Hyphomicrobium denitrificans ATCC 51888: one gene and its partner. The protein of the gene in region 2 interacts with the protein of the main gene of each other region in a pairwise test. Links are inferred from orthologs where the notes say so. Each region holds a gene or a part of one and is shown on either strand. Other genes may lie near its edges. The genes, in order: HDEN_RS00985 and sfsA.

Region 1 (7,657 bases), 790 kb from region 2 along the record:
AAACGCCAACTGAGTGAACAGCTTTACCAAGGGAATGAGGAGCCGAGACCGATGAAATTCACAACGGCAATCCTCATGGCGGCGCTGACCTTTGCAGCCAGCGCCCCCACCCTCGCCGAAGATGACGAAGGCGCGCCGGCAGCCAGCTGGACCGCCGTCGAGCTCAACGGCAAAGCCGTCGATGGACTGACGCTCGACTTTACGTCGGACAAAGCCTCCGGAACCGGCGGTTGCAATCGCTTCACCGGTCCGATCAGCATCGAGGACGACGCGATCCAGATCGGACCGTTGGCCTCGACGAAGATATTCTGCGAAGGCAAATCCGAAACGGAAGCGCAATACTTCGCCGCTCTCGAGGCCGCCCGGTCGTTCACGACCGACGGCGCTCTCGTCAGCCTCAAGGACGAGAGCGGCAAGGTGATCCTGAAGTTCAAGAAGTGACCTTCGCGCCTAAAGCCGTTCCGACCCCGCAGAATTTTTGCGGCTTTGCAGTTGCGTCCGTGAGCCTATACACGAGGACGAACACCGTCCTCGATTCACGTTGCTAACCGGGCTTTCATGGCACGCTCAATTCTCATCACCGGATGCTCGTCCGGCATCGGCCTCGACGCCGCCCGAACGATGAAACAGCGCGGCTGGCGCGTAATCGCGACGGCCCGGAACGCCGAAGACCTCACCCGCCTCAACACGTACGAAGGCCTCGAAGTTCTGCGACTCGAATTGGCCGATCCGCAATCGATCGCAACCTGCGCCATTCGCGCCCTGGAACTGACGCACGGACACCTGGATGCGTTGTTCAACAACGCGGCGTACGGTCAACCGGGTGCCGTCGAGGATTTGACCCCAGCGCTCCTGCGCGAACAGCTCGAAGTCAATCTCGTCGGAACGCACGATCTGACGCGACGCCTCATTCCGTCCATGCGCAAGAACGGCGCCGGACGCATCGTCAATTGCTCTTCGGTCTTGGGAATGGTCGTTGCGCCGTATCGCGGGGCCTACTGCGCGTCGAAGTTCGCACTCGAAGCGCTGACGACGTCATTGCGGCTCGAACTCGAAGGCTCCGGCATCGGCGTGTCGCTGATCGAGCCCGGCCCGATCCGCTCGCGCTTCGTCGAGCATTCCGTCGCGCGGCTGCTCGCGACGATCGACATCGACAATTCTCCGCACCGGGACGTCTATCGAACGCGGCTGGAGCAGATGAAGGCCGGCGGCCAGATATCGTTCAAGCTCGAGCCCGAGGCCGTGAGCAAACGCCTGATCCATGCTGTCGAAAGCAGCCGTCCGAAAGCGCATTACTATGTGACCACGCCGACGCTGATCGCAGCCGCGATGCGCCGCCTGCTGCCGCAGTTCGGCATCGACTATTTCGCCCGGCGCTTCTGAGCCGCCAGCGATTCCGCCAATTTAGCCCGCCAAATGCCGAGCTTCTCCTCGAGCGATTTCGTGTAGAGCGGGCTCGACGACGGCAGATCGATCATCGTGCAAACCTGCTCCGGCACATGCCCCGGCTTCACGACATGGCGATGGAACAAGTCGCGCGCCTTCTGACCATTGAACGCGATCGTCCGGATGTTCGGATAGTCGGCGAGAAATGCCGCGAACGGATTGACGGTCGCATTCCGAATGGCGGCGTCCGAGCTTCCGATGCGCTCCGCGCTTTCCAGCACATCCCAAAGCGCGCAACCGTGACGCTTCAGAAGAGCGATCCGCGCAGAATAGTCGGATGGCACGGCCTCGCCGAAAATCGCGGCGATCAGCGGCCAGAAATGATTGCGCGGATGCCCGTAGTATTGCTGCAGTCGCAGCGATTCCTCACCCGGCAGCGTGCCAAGAATAAGCAGATGCGCGTCCGCCGTGACGATCGGCGGAAAGCTGTATTTCGCCTTCGCTCCCGGCATAACGCGTCACGCCCGATGATAAGGATGCCCGGAGAGGATCGTCGCCGCGCGGTACAGCTGCTCGAGCAGCACGACGCGCGCGAGACCATGTGGCAGCGTCAGCGCACCGAGCGATAGCGTCATTCCAGCTGACTTCAAAACCTGCGCACCATGCCCATCCGGACCGCCGATCAGGAACGCGCACGTTTTCACCGCGCCGTCGCGCTTTTCGCCGAGCGTGCGCGCGAAAGCTTCGCTGCTGACGGACTTGCCTGCTGGATCGAGCGCGACGATGAACGTGTCGGCCGCCAGATCCTTCAAAAGCCGCGCGGCTTCATCTTGCTTGCGCTCGTCGGCGCTCGCCTGGCGGCTTTCGTTCAGCTCGCGAATATCGATCGGACCCAATCCGATTGACCGGCCCGCGCCGTTGAAGCGTTTGGCGTAGCGATCAGAAATCGCCCGCTCCTCGGCGTCTTTCAGCTTGCCGACGGCGAGGAGCGAAATGCGCATGAAAACCGCCCGCGGTCACCAAGCGAACCGCGCAAAACAACGAATAGGAGCGCGCCGCGACGCCTGGAGTGCTTCCGGAAAAGTGGGAACCGGTTTTCCGAGAAGAAGCACGACAAAACAAAAACCTAGAGCCGATCCGCGATTCAACGAAAAGCGGAAAGGCTCAGTGCTGCGAGCTGTCGCCGCGCGAGGCATCGGCGGGGATATCCGCCTGCCACATCTTCTCGAGGTTATAGAACTCGCGCACCTCGGGCCGGAAGACGTGGACGATGATATCGCCCGTGTCGATCAGGACCCAATCGCAGGAGTTCAATCCCTCGACCCTCACGCGAGCCTCGCCGCGCGCTTTGAGCTTGTCGCGCAGCTGCTCGGCGATTGCGCCGACATGCCGGTCGTTACGGCCGGACGCGACAACCATGAAGTCGCCGAGTGAAGACTTGCCTTTGAGAGGGATCGAAACGATTTCCTCGGCTTTCGCGTCGTCAAGCCAGTGGACGACGTCTTCGAGGAGAGCGGCCGCATCCGGCGCCTTGGCGGCGGACTGGGCTTGAGAGCTGCCCTTGCGGGCGGCCTCGGCTGTGGTTCGGATCAAGCGGTAAGCATCCTTTGCTGATTGGTCCCGCATGTCAGACGGCCCGGCCGATTCCGGGTTAGCGATATATTAAACGGCGTCGCCTCGGCCCGCAAATGAATTCCGGAAGCCGTCTGTTGTGAAAACGTCATAAATTTTAATGGCTTAACTGACGTGCTCTGACGCAGAGCGCGCGGCGCTGCGCAGCGCGGTCGACGAAAGGTCGGAAAGGCGGATCGTCAACAGCGTCCAGGCCGGCGGCTTTCTGGCAGCCAGTCCACGCGCCTCGGATTCAGGAATGCGCCAGCGCGAAAGCGCGAGAGCGGCTGGCGACGACAGGCCTCGTAACCGCCAGCCGGGCCGGTCCACCACTGCGATCGGCATCAGATCGGCGATGCTCCGCCAATGCTGCCATCGGTCGAAGAACGCGAGATTGTCGGCACCCATCACCCACACGAAGCGCACGCCAGGATGCCGCCGCTTCAAATACGCCAGTGTCGCGGCCGTGAAACTCGTGCCGAGTTCGCGCTCGAAGCTCGTTACTTTCATTTTCGGACCGACGGCGAACTGCCGGACCGATGCCATGCGCCCATCCAGCGCCGACAGACCATTGCGCGACTTGAGAGGATTGCCTGGCGTGATCAGCCACCACAGCTGATCGAGCCCCAGACGCTTCATCGCGGCTTCGGCGGCGATGCGATGCCCAGCATGCGGCGGATTGAAAGAGCCACCCATGATCCCGATCCGTTGACCGGGAAGGCACATCGGCGGATGGACGCGAAGCGATCCAAAACTCTGCTGCGGAATCTTTCGCGTCAAATCAGACGTGCCTCATCCGTAGCGCTACTTCGGCCGCGTCTGGCCGGTGCCTCGCACCTTGTACTTAAAGCTCGTCAGCTGCTCGACGCCGACCGGCCCACGCGCATGCATCTTGCCCGTCGCGATGCCGATCTCGCCGCCGAAGCCGAACTCGCCGCCGTCGGCGAACTGCGTCGATGCGTTGACGAGAACGATCGCGGAGTCGACGCGGTTCAGGAACCGTTCGGCCGTCGCTTCGCATTCCGTGATGATCGCGTCGGTGTGCTGCGAACCATAGCGCGCGATGTGCTCGATGGCGCCGTCGACTCCGTCGACGGTTTTCACCGCGATAACGGCATCGAGAAATTCCTTGCCGTAGTCATCGGCCTGAGCCGCCTTCACGCGAGGATCGACCTTTTGCGTCGCCTCGTCGCCACGCACTTCGCAACCATCGTCGAGCAGGGCTTTGACGATCGGCGACAAGAGATCGGTACGCGCATTCTTGTCGACGAGCAGGCACTCGGTCGCGCCGCAAATTCCCGTGCGCCGCATCTTGGCGTTGACGACCAGCGGCACGGCGATCTTCATGTCCGCGCCCTGATCGACATAGGTGTGACAGATGCCTTCGAGATGCGCGAAGACCGGAACGCGGGCCTCGCTCTGCACGCGCTCTACCAGCCCTTTGCCGCCGCGCGGTACAATGACATCGACCGACCCATCCAGGCCGCGCAGCATCGCGCCGACCGCTTCGCGATCCGTCGTCGGAACGAGCTGGATCGCGGCTTCGGGCAATCCCGCAGCGCGCAGGCCTTCAACCAGGCAGGCATGGATCGCGACGCTCGAATGATGGCTTTCCGAACCGCCGCGCAGGATCGCCGCGTTCCCGGCCTTCAGCGCCAGCGCGCCTGCATCGGCCGTTACGTTCGGACGGCTTTCGTAGATGATGCCGATCGTTCCGAGCGGCACGCGCACGCGCTGAAATTTGAGACCATTGGGCCGCGTCCATTCCGCCAGCACGGTTCCGACGGGATCGGGAAGTGCCGCGATCTCTTCAAGACCGACAGCGATGCCGTCGATGCGCTTCTCGTTGAGCAGCAGCCGATCGACGAACGCAGCCGGTCGACCAGCAGCTTTCGCAGCTTCGATGTCCTGCGCGTTCGCCGCAAGGATTTTGGGCGTCGCCGCGCGCAGAGCTTTCGCCGCAGCGATAAGCGCCGCGTTCTTTTCCTCCGGCGTCGCGATCGCAAGCCTGCGGCTCGCAGCCTTAGCTGCTTGTCCGATGCCGCGCATCAGCTCGGCGGTCTCGTTTTCGATGCGCTCCGGTTTGTTCATACTCATTTCCTCGTCAGCGCCATATCGTCCCGATGGATCAGCGTCGCGCGCCCCTTGAACCCGAGGATCGCGGCGATCTCGCTCGAACGCTTGCCCATAATACGTCGCGCATCGTCCGCCGCATAGGCGACAAGGCCCCGGCCCAGTTCCCGGCCGTCCGCCGATCTTATCGTAACCGCATCGCCGCGGTCGAAGTTGCCGTCGATGCGGGTGACACCCGCCGGCAGAAGGCTTTTTCCCGATGTGAGAGCCTTCTCGGCGCCTGCATCGAGGTAAACGTGGCCGCTCGGCTCGAGCTGCCCGGAAATCCAACGCTTTCGCGCCGTCACCGGATCCGAATTGGCGACGAACCACGTGACCCGCGCGCCGTCCGAGATCGCCTTGAGCGGATGAAGAACCTTGCCGGTCGTGATGACCATATCGGTACCGGCCGAGAGCGCGATCTTGCCCGCCTCGATTTTCGTCTTCATGCCGCCTTTGGAAAGCTCGGTCCCGGCATCGCCGGCCATCGCCTCGATCTCCGGCGTGATCTCTGTCACGAGCGGGATGTGCCTGGCGTTCTGATCGTCAGCCGGAGGCGCGGTATAGAGGCCGTCGACATCCGACAGCAGCACGAGACAATCCGCCGACACCATCGACGCGACGCGCGCCGACAGCCTGTCGTTATCGCCGTAGCGGATTTCCGCCGTCGCGACCGTGTCGTTTTCATTGACGACCGGAATGGCCTTCAGCGCCAGCAGAACTTCAATGGTGTTACGCGCGTTGAGATACCGCCGCCGCTCTTCCGTATCACCGAGCGTTAGAAGAATCTGCGCCGCCGTCAGACCGCGCGCGGCCGCGAGTTCCTGATAGGCATGCGCGAGACTGATCTGCCCGACAGATGCCGCCGCCTGACTCTGCTCGAGTTCGAGCGGACCCTTCGGCAGCTTCAGCACATGCCGGCCCAGCGCGATGGAGCCCGACGACACAAGCACGATGTCCTTGCCGGCGCGTGCAAGCTCGGCGACATCGTCCATGAACGAATTGAGCCAGTCCGCCTTGATGCGGCCGGTGCTTTTGTCCGCCAGCAGCGCCGAACCGATTTTCACGACGATGCGCCGCGCCTTTGCCCATTCAGGGCGCGCGGTAGCGATCGTAGCGGCGGACTGCGGAGCGCGGATCATGACAATCCCGGATTGAAATTCGAACCCCGATGCGCGAGGCACCGGAGCATCGCGTGCTTATCTGTAAATGCGCGCATTCGGGCAAGAGGCCGATGCCGCATATCAGCCCGCCACGTCAATTTTTACCTAATTAACTGCCCGCAAGCCCGCCTTAGGGGACCACGGCGAAGAACAGGAACGTGCCGAACAGCACCAGATGCAGGAAGCCGAAAAGCACATTCGTCCGGCCGGTGCCGAATGTCAGGATGCTGGCGCCAAGCGTCATCACGACGAGCGCCATGTCCCGCGGATCGAGTCCGAGAATGAGGGGCTTTTGCAGAATGATGTTGGCCGCAGCGATTGCCGGGATCGTCAACCCGATCGTCGCCAATGACGACCCCAGCGCCAGATTGATGCTTTTCTGCAGATTATCGCGGCTTGCCGCCCGGATCGCCGCGATCGACTCCGGCAACAGCACGATAAACGCGATCACGACGCCGCTAAACGCCGGTGGGGCGCCGACAGCCGAGACGGCGGCGTTCACTTCAATTGCGAACAGCTTAGCGAGCACAACGACGGCAACGAGCGCGACGCAGAGAAAGAGGATCGAACGGATCAGTTTCCCGCCCGTCTCCGCATTGGGATCGGGCGGATCGTAATCTCCGGCAAAATAATCCCGGTGCCGAACCGTCTGCGTAAAGACGAAGACAGCATAGAGCGCGATGATCGCGAAGCTCATGAACGCCAGCTGGCTTGTCGAGTACAGGCGGCCCGGAGCCGAGCTGGTATAATTCGGCAGGATGATCGACAGCGTCGTCAAGACGAGCAGCATGGCTAGATAGATCTTAGCCGAGGTCACGTCGAACGACTGCTCGCGATATCGAATGCCGCCGACGAGAAGACACGCGCCCACGAGCCCTGTCGTAATGATCATGACCACGGAGAACACGGTATCGCGCACCAGCGTCGGCGCCGCCTTACCGGTCAGCATGAGGGACACGATCAAAGCGAGTTCGATCACCGTCACGGCCATCGTCAGAACCAGGGTTCCAATAGGCTCACCGGTGAGGTGTGCAACCTCTTCCGCATGATAGACCGCCGAAAATACAGCGCCCATAAGAAGAGGGATCAGGATGATCGCTATAGCGATACCGAGGGGATCCGACGCAAAATCATCGCCAAAACCGACCCATGTCGCGAACGCGAAAAGCGCTACCCCAACAATCGGCAGTGCCCACGACCAAGCCGGCGTTCGCGTCGAATGAACCATTGATGCTCTTTTGATGAGGATTAAAGGCGGATGAGTGATTGTGCGCGACTTGCGTGCATCTCGCAAGACAAAGCGTAAAGTTGTTTACGGCTGCCACGCCCCGCTTGCGTCGCGATCCTCATCATCCTCCGCCGCATCTTTGCGCGAGATTTCACGC
Region 2 (7,757 bases):
CGCAAGTGACGCAACACGTTAGTCCGGTTCCATCTCAATGAATTCTAAGTAGCGGAATTTCAACAGATAAATAGGTTCGTAGAATGCGATATCCGGAGTGCTCTCATTAGCCAAATCGTTAAGACAGCAGCTTTAAAATGAGCTTTTTGCTAACGCTACCGAGGCCAGATGCTCCGAGTACTCAATGCCGTTCGCCGGGAGGATTTGGCCCGCGTGCATCGCGACCAGCTGGCAAGTTTAGCGCGCGCGACCCCGACGGCGATGGCCGGCTATGCAATCAATGTCTTGATTGCGGTCGTGGCGTTTCGCGGCCTCATCCCTGGCGTTGAACTGGCAGCATGGGCGGTCGCTTCGCTCGCAATATGCTCCTTCATCGGTCTTCGCTCGGTCACGCGAAGTTTGCGTACGCGGCAGGCTGAGGCGTCGAAGCCGGGCTCGCCTCTGCGCGATGGGAGATGGGCGCTTCTGATTGCGCTGATGTCGAGCTTGCCGTGGGCGATCCTGGCGACACGCTGGGTTGGCGCGGTGCATGGCGACAGCGAATTGATCCTGATGGCGCTGACGGTCGGCATGGCAGCCAGCGGCAGTGTTCTTCTGGCGCCGATACCTGCCGCCGCAGTGCTCTACGCGACAGCGATCCTTTTGCCGCCGGCCCTAAAATGCATCCTGTTCGTGCCGGGGCATCAGTACCTGGGCCTCGGCGCGCTCGCGGTCAGCTTTCTCGTGTTTCTGTACGGCCTAATTGTCACAACGGGCCGTTTGTTTCTGGAGCGTCTCGAGGCCATCACCCGCCTGCAGGATACGATCGCAGCGCTCAGCGAGGCGCGTGAAGAAACCGAGCGCGTCGCGATGACCGACGGTTTGACCGGAATCGCCAATCGCCGCGCCTTCATGGCGCGATTGAATGCTTTGAACAATCGCGCCGGCGCGAAGTCGTTTAGCATCTTTTACATTGACCTCGATCGCTTCAAATCGGTGAACGACGCGCTCGGACACGCCGTCGGCGATGCGCTTCTGAAATCGGTGTCCGCACGCATCACAGGTCTGGTGCGGGAGGGAGATCTCGTCGCGCGCCTTGGCGGCGATGAATTCGCAATCGTCGCGCAGGATATCCGCGAGAGAGCATTTGCAAGCTCGCTGGCCGAACGATTGGTCGTGTCGCTGTCGGAACCCTATGACCTCGAAGGACAGAAGGTTCAGATCGGCGCGTGCGTCGGTGTGGCGCTCGCGTGCGAAAGCGGCGTCGGGGGTGAAATGCTGTTGAAGCAGGCCGATCTCGCGATGTTCGCCGCGAAGGAGGCAGGTCGCGGCATGTACTGCATCTTCGAAGCCGACATGCAGCGTTCGGCCGACGAACATCGTGTGCTCGAGCTTGGGCTCAGGGCTGCCCTCGTCAACGACGGGTTCGAGCTTTTCTATCAGCCGGTGCGCAATCTCGAAACGAACGCGATTACGAGCTTCGAGTGTCAGGTTCGCTGGCGGCATCCGCTGCGTGGATTGCTGACGCCCGCGCAGTTTCTCGCGACGGCGATCGATATCGGGATTGCAGAAGATATCGGCAACTGGGTCATCAAGGAGGCTTGCCGGCAAGCGGCGCATTGGCCGTCCGAAGTTCCGGTCGGCATCAACATGTCATCGATGCGGATCGGGGTTGAAAATATCGCGGTGTCCGTCGAGAGAGCGCTCAAGTCCGCGGGACTGCCTCCATCGCGCCTCGAGCTCGAAATGGAAGTGACCGAGGCGAGCCTGATGAACGCTGACGCCGAGGTTATCGCGTCTTTGCGCAGGCTGAAGGATATCGGTGTTTCGATTGCGCTCGACGATTTCGGAACCGGATATTCCTCGCTCGGCTATCTGGTGAAATTCCCGTTCAACCGGATCAAGATCGACAGGCTGTTCGTGAGCCAGCTCGGGCAGTCGGCGCAAAGCGAGCTGATCGTGCGCTCGATCGCCGAACTTGCGCAGCGGCTGAATTGCAGCGTCGTCGCCGAAGGCATCGAAACCGACGATCAGCGCCGTCGCGTGCTGGCGCTCGACGTGACTTACGGGCAAGGCATGCTGCTCGGCGCACCGCTATCGGCTTCTGAGGCGGCCGTGCTGCTGATGAGCGAAGCTCCGGATCCAGCGCTGCAGCTGGCGCAAAGCGCCTGATGCGCGGCGCGGCCGACGGATCAGGCCGCGCCCTTCGGGACGAATTTCAGCGCTACGCCGTTCATGCAATAGCGCAGGCCGGTGGGCTTCGGCCCATCCTCGAAGACGTGCCCGAGGTGGCCGCCGCAGCGACGGCAGTGAACTTCCGTGCGCGTCATCAGATACGAGCTGTCCTCGGAGGTTGCGACCGCGTTCTCTAGCGGTTGCCAGAAGCTCGGCCAGCCCGTGCCGCTGTGGAATTTCGTCTCCGAGGAATAAAGGGCGAGGGCGCAACCGGCGCAGACATACGTGCCTGCCGCCTCATTTGCATCCAGCGGGGATGATCCCGGCCGCTCGGTGCCTTCCTTGCGAAGCACGCGGAACTGTTCGGGAGTGAGGATTTTCTTCCATTCCTCCTCCGTCTTCGTGACTTCGAACGTCTTCGACGTCGAGTCGGCCTGGCTTGGCCGGACGTAAGACGAAGCGGCTTTGAAACCGGCAAAGGCTCCGGCGAGGGTCAATCCTAATTTGGAAAAATCGCGGCGAGAGTACATGGCGGAATTTCCTTGATGCGCGCTTATCGCGGTGCAGCGCTCTTACCTTGGACAAACAGGAGTACGGCGCCGGAGCGCAATCCGTTTCAGCCCGGCCACATTTCTTTCTTTCACGAAAGATCAGCGATCTCGATGCGCCGGTCTACGGCGATTTCGGTAGGGCTCAGACTGCATCCGTAGCACAGCATCTCGACGCCCGCCGCGGCCGCGGTTTGGAACGCCGCCGCATAGGCCGGATCGAGATCGCGCGCGAGGCTGAAGGTTTTTGCGTTGCCGCGCTGAACGAGAAACACCATGACCGCGCGATTGCCCTCGGCGACCATTGTAGAGAGTTCACGGAGGTGCTTGGCGCCGCGTTCGGTTTTACAATCGGGGAACTCGGCAAGGCCCGCCTGGCGCATCAAGTGCACGTTCTTGATCTCGACGTAGCAGGGACGCGGGTCGCGGCCCTCTGCCAGCAGAATATCGATACGGCTGTTCTCGCCGTATTTCACTTCGCGGCGGAGCGAAGCGTAACCTTGAAGCTCCGGGATGGCATTCAATCCGATGGCCTCGGCGACGAGCGCGTTCGGCTTGCCGGTATTGATGCCGACGAGATGCGGGCCGTCGCCCAGATCATCCTCGATCATTTCCCAGGTGTGGCGATATTTGCGCGTCGGGCTGTCGCTTTCGGAAAGCCAGACCGTCGATCCCGGCGTCGTCAGTCCAAGCATCGAACCGGTGTTGGGGCAGGTGGCGGTGACTGTCACGCCGCCGGCGGTCAGGACGTCCGCAAGAAAACGCTTGTAGCGCTGGATGAGCTTGCCGGGGATGAGGGGCGACGTAAATTTCATGCCCCCGCATATCCGCCGAATGGCGTGCGAGGGCAAGTATTTCGAACAGGCTCGCGCGGTGCTAAGACGGGAGCAGGAATATCTCGGACGGGAGACACGCGTTGGGCGGAGAACGCATAGTCACTGCGGCGGTCCTGATCATTGGCGACGAAATCCTGTCCGGCCGGACCAAAGACCGCAACGGCGGCGCGATCGCCGAGCATCTGACGTCGATCGGCATCCGCCTGAAGGAAGTGCGCGTCGTTCCCGACGACGAGGCCGAGATCTGCGCAGCCGTCAACGCTCTCAGGTCGCGTTACGATTATCTGTTCACGACCGGCGGCATCGGTCCGACGCACGACGACATCACGGCTGATAGCATCGCAAAAGCTTGCGGCGTCACGATCGACGTCGACCCGCGTGCTGAAAAACTTCTGGCCGAGAACTACGCGCGGCGGGGCTTGGCGTTGACGCCTGCGCGGTTGCGAATGGCGCGTATTCCTGCCGGGGCTTCGCTGATCGTCAATCCGCTGTCCGGCGCGCCCGGGTTTCGCATTGGCAATGTCATCGTGATGGCCGGCGTTCCGGAAATCATGCAAGCGATGCTGGAAGCCGTCACACCTGAACTCGAAACCGGGGACAAGGTGCTCTCCATCACGATCGCCGTCGACCGTCCGGAAAGCGAAATCGCTGACGTGTTTTCCGCGCATCAGCAGCGCTATCGCGACGTGGCGATGGGAAGCTATCCCCGCATGCGGGACGGAAAGCCGGTTTCGGATCTGGTGTTGCGCTCAGCGAATGCGGACCACCTCAGCGAAGCGGCCGAAACTTTGAAAGCCGCGCTGGGCGTCTGACCGGTGCTCGCGTTGAAGCTGACAGCGAGCGTTCCGCTCGTCAGTTGAGCGTCATACGATCGCGGTCGTCCGGCTCGACCCGGAGACGCGTTGCGTAGTCCTGCTGCTCGACCTCGACGAAAAGTTCGTATTGGCTGTCGAGCGCATCGAGGAACGCCGCCGTCATGTCGAGAAGCGGTCCGAGCGCGATGCGTTTCGCGACAAGGAAGCTGTCGTCGATGGTGAGATCGGCTGCGCCGCGCACGTTGGCGGCATCGGGAGCGATCAGGCCGCGGCTGCGGATGTAGGAGACGATATCGTCGCCCGTCTCGAAATCTTCGCCGCGCGCGTCGCCGCATTCCGACACGGCATCCTGCAGGATCGCGGTTCCGGACGCGAAGAGATTGCCGACGGCGCGAAAGCGATCGTCAACCTCGGCCAAAGAAAGCGCATGGGTGCGCGCCTTCAGAACGCGTGCGACCAACATCAGCTCGAGGCTGCGGACGTCCTCCGCGATGCGGCGCTGGTGCATGGGAAATTCGGCCGGTTCGCCGGGCGCGTCGGCGAGCGCGCGCCAGTCATGACCGCGAGCGACGAGATCTTCACCGGCCGCCAGCGCGCCATCGAGGTGGTCGGCGAGGAGGTAGACGGACAACGGTGCCCGCGCTGCATATCTCGACATGGCCAACTCTCCGATCCCTGAATTCGTTGGGCGGAAAGTGGACTGATTCGCGCGTCATGAACCAGCGCCATCGCTGCCGATTGTGGCCGTATGTGGAGCGTTGAGGATAAGGTGTGGACACAGCCGCGCGTCGCGGGATTTAGCGCGATTTAGTGGGTGTTTTCCGGGTGGGCGAAGCGCACGCGCGGTTCCTTTGGCGGCACATCGACGATCTTCGTCTGTGCCCTCGCCGACACAAACGTATTGCTGACTTTCGGCGCGGCAATGATTCTGAGCCGTGGCGTTTTGCGAGACGGCTGACGCGACCGAACAGGCTTGCGCCGCATCTTGGATCGCGGGCGCAGTTTGCGGGATCGCGTCGCCTTCAGGCGCTCATCGAGGGGCGGCATGCCCTGGCCGAGGCGGCGTGCGCGCAGAACCGTGCCGTTCAGCAGGATCGGTGAAGGTGTCTCCGGCGGTTGTTCTGATATGGCGTCTGCACTCGCGGCCGGGGGAGGCAGTTCCTCAACGTCGGTTGCCGCGACCGATGCTTCGGCCGTCACGGCGGAACTCGGGGCGAGGGTTGCCTTGACGTCGGGAATTATCGCCAGCGCAGAAGAAGTCGCATCTCGAGGTAGGGTTGCTCTGACGTTGGGCACGACAAAATCAACGCCGGGCGTCGCGACCGGAGACGGAGGAAGCGTCGCCCTCACGTTCGGCGCAGCGGCTCGGGGCATCGCGACCGCTGCGGGGTCCATCGTCGCCTTGATGTCAGGAGAGGAGATGACCGTCGGCTCGTGTGCAACAACGGCTGGCGTGGCCGCGGCGATAAAGTTCGGCACTACGCGCGCCGGAGCTTCGGAAGTTTTTGCGGGAGCTGCGAATTGTTCGCGTTGCGTCGAAGCGGGTGCAACAGGCTGCGGCGCTACAGGTGCGAGCGCGAAGCGCATCGGTTCTATGGGGTCAATAGCCGGGGCAGTTTGTCCGGCTTGCGCCGCAGGGTGTGTGTTCAGAAACGGTGCAGGTTCGCCGCCGGAGCGTTTTGCCCGCCGGGTAGCCTGACTAAAAGCGCGCAATACAAGACCGAAGGCGAGGACGAAGAGCAGAGCCCACACAAGAACTTCCGGTTTCACGACAGCCCCCCGAGTGCGACGGGCGTAAGCTCTGTCAATCGCAAATGTCCGTCAACACAGAAACGCGCGATGCCGCCCAAAGGACAATATTTGCGGCACGCCGCCTGGAAGTTCATCACGGAAGCTCGCCGCAAAATGAAAAAGGCGCGAATTTCGCGCCTTTCTCAGTGACCTCGCTTGTTCGGCGATGATCAGAACAGCTTGGAGAAAATGAAGTAGAGGCCGCCCGCCAGCAGGATCGACGCCGGCAGTGTCAGCACCCAGGCCATGAGCAGGTTGCGGACCGTCGACCATTGCAGGCCCGAGCCGTTCGCCGCCATCGTACCGGCGACGCCGGACGAAAGAACGTGTGTGGTCGAAACCGGCAGACCGTACATGTCGGCGGCGCCGATGGTCGCCATCGCCACGACTTCTGCCGATGCGCCTTGTGCGTAGGTGAGGTGCGTCTTGCCAATCTTTTCGCCGACCGTCACGACGATGCGTTTCCAGCCGATCATCGTGCCGAGGCCAAGCGCGATCGCAACCGCGATCTTGACCCAGAGCGGAATGAAGCGCGTCGCGTTGTCGAGCGAGCCCTTGAACGCCGTAATGCTCGCGACGTCATCCTTGGACAGGTTGTTCGCCTTGTCCTTGAGCAGGAAGCGCAGCGCCTCGGAGGCAAGGTACATGTCGTTACGGACGTTCTGGACGGCCGTTGCTGGCACCTTGTCGAGCGCGCCGTAGCTGTTCACCTGCTCGGAGATCTGGCGGACGAGAACGGCGAGGCTCGGATATGTGCCCTCGTTGATCGTGCGCGCCGAGATGTAGTTCGTCACTGCCGGACGCGGGTCGCCGAGAACATTGTAGCCGGCAGCCTGTTTCTCGATCACGGCAGCGGCGGCAGTCGCAGTCGCCTGGAAGTGTACGACCTGTGACGGCGCGGGCGAACGGTTCAGTGCATAGGCGGTCGGGACGGTACCGATCAGGATCAGCATGATGAGACCCATGCCCTTCTGACCGTCGTTCGAGCCGTGCGCGAACGAAACGCCCGTGCAGGTCAGCACCAGCAGACCGCGGATCCACCACGGCGGCGGCTGGTTTCCGACGGGCTCCTTATAGAGAGACGGATTGCGGACGAGCACCTTCAGCGACAGCAGCAGCAAAGCGGCAGCGACGAAGCCGACCATCGGCGAAAGCAGCAGCGAATAGCCGATGTCGGTCGCCTTGCCCCAGTCGACGCCCGAGGTGCCGTTGCCGCCGTGAAGCAGCGAGTTCGCAACGCCGACGCCGATGATCGAACCGATCAGCGTGTGCGACGATGACGAGGGCAGCCCCAGCCACCATGTTCCAAGGTTCCAGATGATGGCCGCGATCAGCAGCGCGAAGACCATCGCGAAGCCGGCGCTAGAGCCGACCTGAAGAATGAGTTCGACCGGCAGCAACGAGATGATGCCGTAAGCGACGGCGCCGCTCGACAGCAGCACGCCGAGGAAGTTGAAGAAGCCGGACCAGAGCACCGCGACATTGGCGGGCATCGAATGCGTGTAGATGACGGTCGCAACCGCGTTGGCGGTGTCGTGAAAGCCATTCACGAACTCGAAGCCAAGCGCGATGAGCAGCGCCACGCCCAAGAGAAGGAACGGCAGCCAGGTGGA

Evidence for each region.
Region 1: the proteins of sfsA (region 2) and HDEN_RS00985 interact in binary tests that used the Escherichia coli proteins (3 or more experiments, as listed by UniProt). The link is inferred for Hyphomicrobium denitrificans ATCC 51888 from one-to-one orthologs.

The regions. Positions count from the first base shown.
Region 1 is NC_014313.1:201,746-209,402, reverse strand. Bases 2,946-5,769 are described here. They hold HDEN_RS00985 (glutamate-5-semialdehyde dehydrogenase), read right to left. Parts: upstream 5,089-5,769; coding sequence 3,802-5,088; downstream 2,946-3,801. Other genes in these bases: proB (glutamate 5-kinase), read right to left, coding at 5,091-5,769; HDEN_RS00990 (nicotinate-nucleotide adenylyltransferase), read right to left, coding at 3,124-3,723; rsfS (ribosome silencing factor), read right to left, coding at 2,946-3,012. Also shown: HDEN_RS01020 (acyl-CoA dehydrogenase family protein), read left to right, coding at 1-13; HDEN_RS01015 (META domain-containing protein), read left to right, coding at 52-441; HDEN_RS01010 (SDR family NAD(P)-dependent oxidoreductase), read left to right, coding at 559-1,383; HDEN_RS01005 (DNA-deoxyinosine glycosylase), read right to left, coding at 1,362-1,898; 23S rRNA (pseudouridine(1915)-N(3))-methyltransferase RlmH, read right to left, coding at 1,905-2,387; more of rsfS, read right to left, coding at 2,551-2,945; more of proB, read right to left, coding at 5,770-6,251; HDEN_RS00975 (calcium:cation antiporter), read right to left, coding at 6,403-7,500; GTPase ObgE, read right to left, coding at 7,585-7,657. UniProt on the Escherichia coli protein: Catalyzes the NADPH-dependent reduction of L-glutamate 5-phosphate into L-glutamate 5-semialdehyde and phosphate. The product spontaneously undergoes cyclization to form 1-pyrroline-5-carboxylate.
Region 2 is NC_014313.1:992,964-1,000,720, forward strand. What follows is about bases 1,657-4,580. They hold sfsA (DNA/RNA nuclease SfsA), read right to left. Parts: upstream 3,518-4,580; coding sequence 2,795-3,517; downstream 1,657-2,794. Other genes in these bases: HDEN_RS04625 (putative bifunctional diguanylate cyclase/phosphodiesterase), read left to right, coding at 1,657-2,151; msrB (peptide-methionine (R)-S-oxide reductase MsrB), read right to left, coding at 2,172-2,684; HDEN_RS04640 (competence/damage-inducible protein A), read left to right, coding at 3,619-4,350; HDEN_RS04645 (hypothetical protein), read right to left, coding at 4,391-4,580. In the rest of the region: more of HDEN_RS04625, read left to right, coding at 169-1,656; more of HDEN_RS04645, read right to left, coding at 4,581-5,011; HDEN_RS04650 (hypothetical protein), read right to left, coding at 5,161-5,832; HDEN_RS04655 (inorganic phosphate transporter), read right to left, coding at 6,315-7,757. UniProt on the Escherichia coli protein: Binds to DNA non-specifically. Could be a regulatory factor involved in maltose metabolism.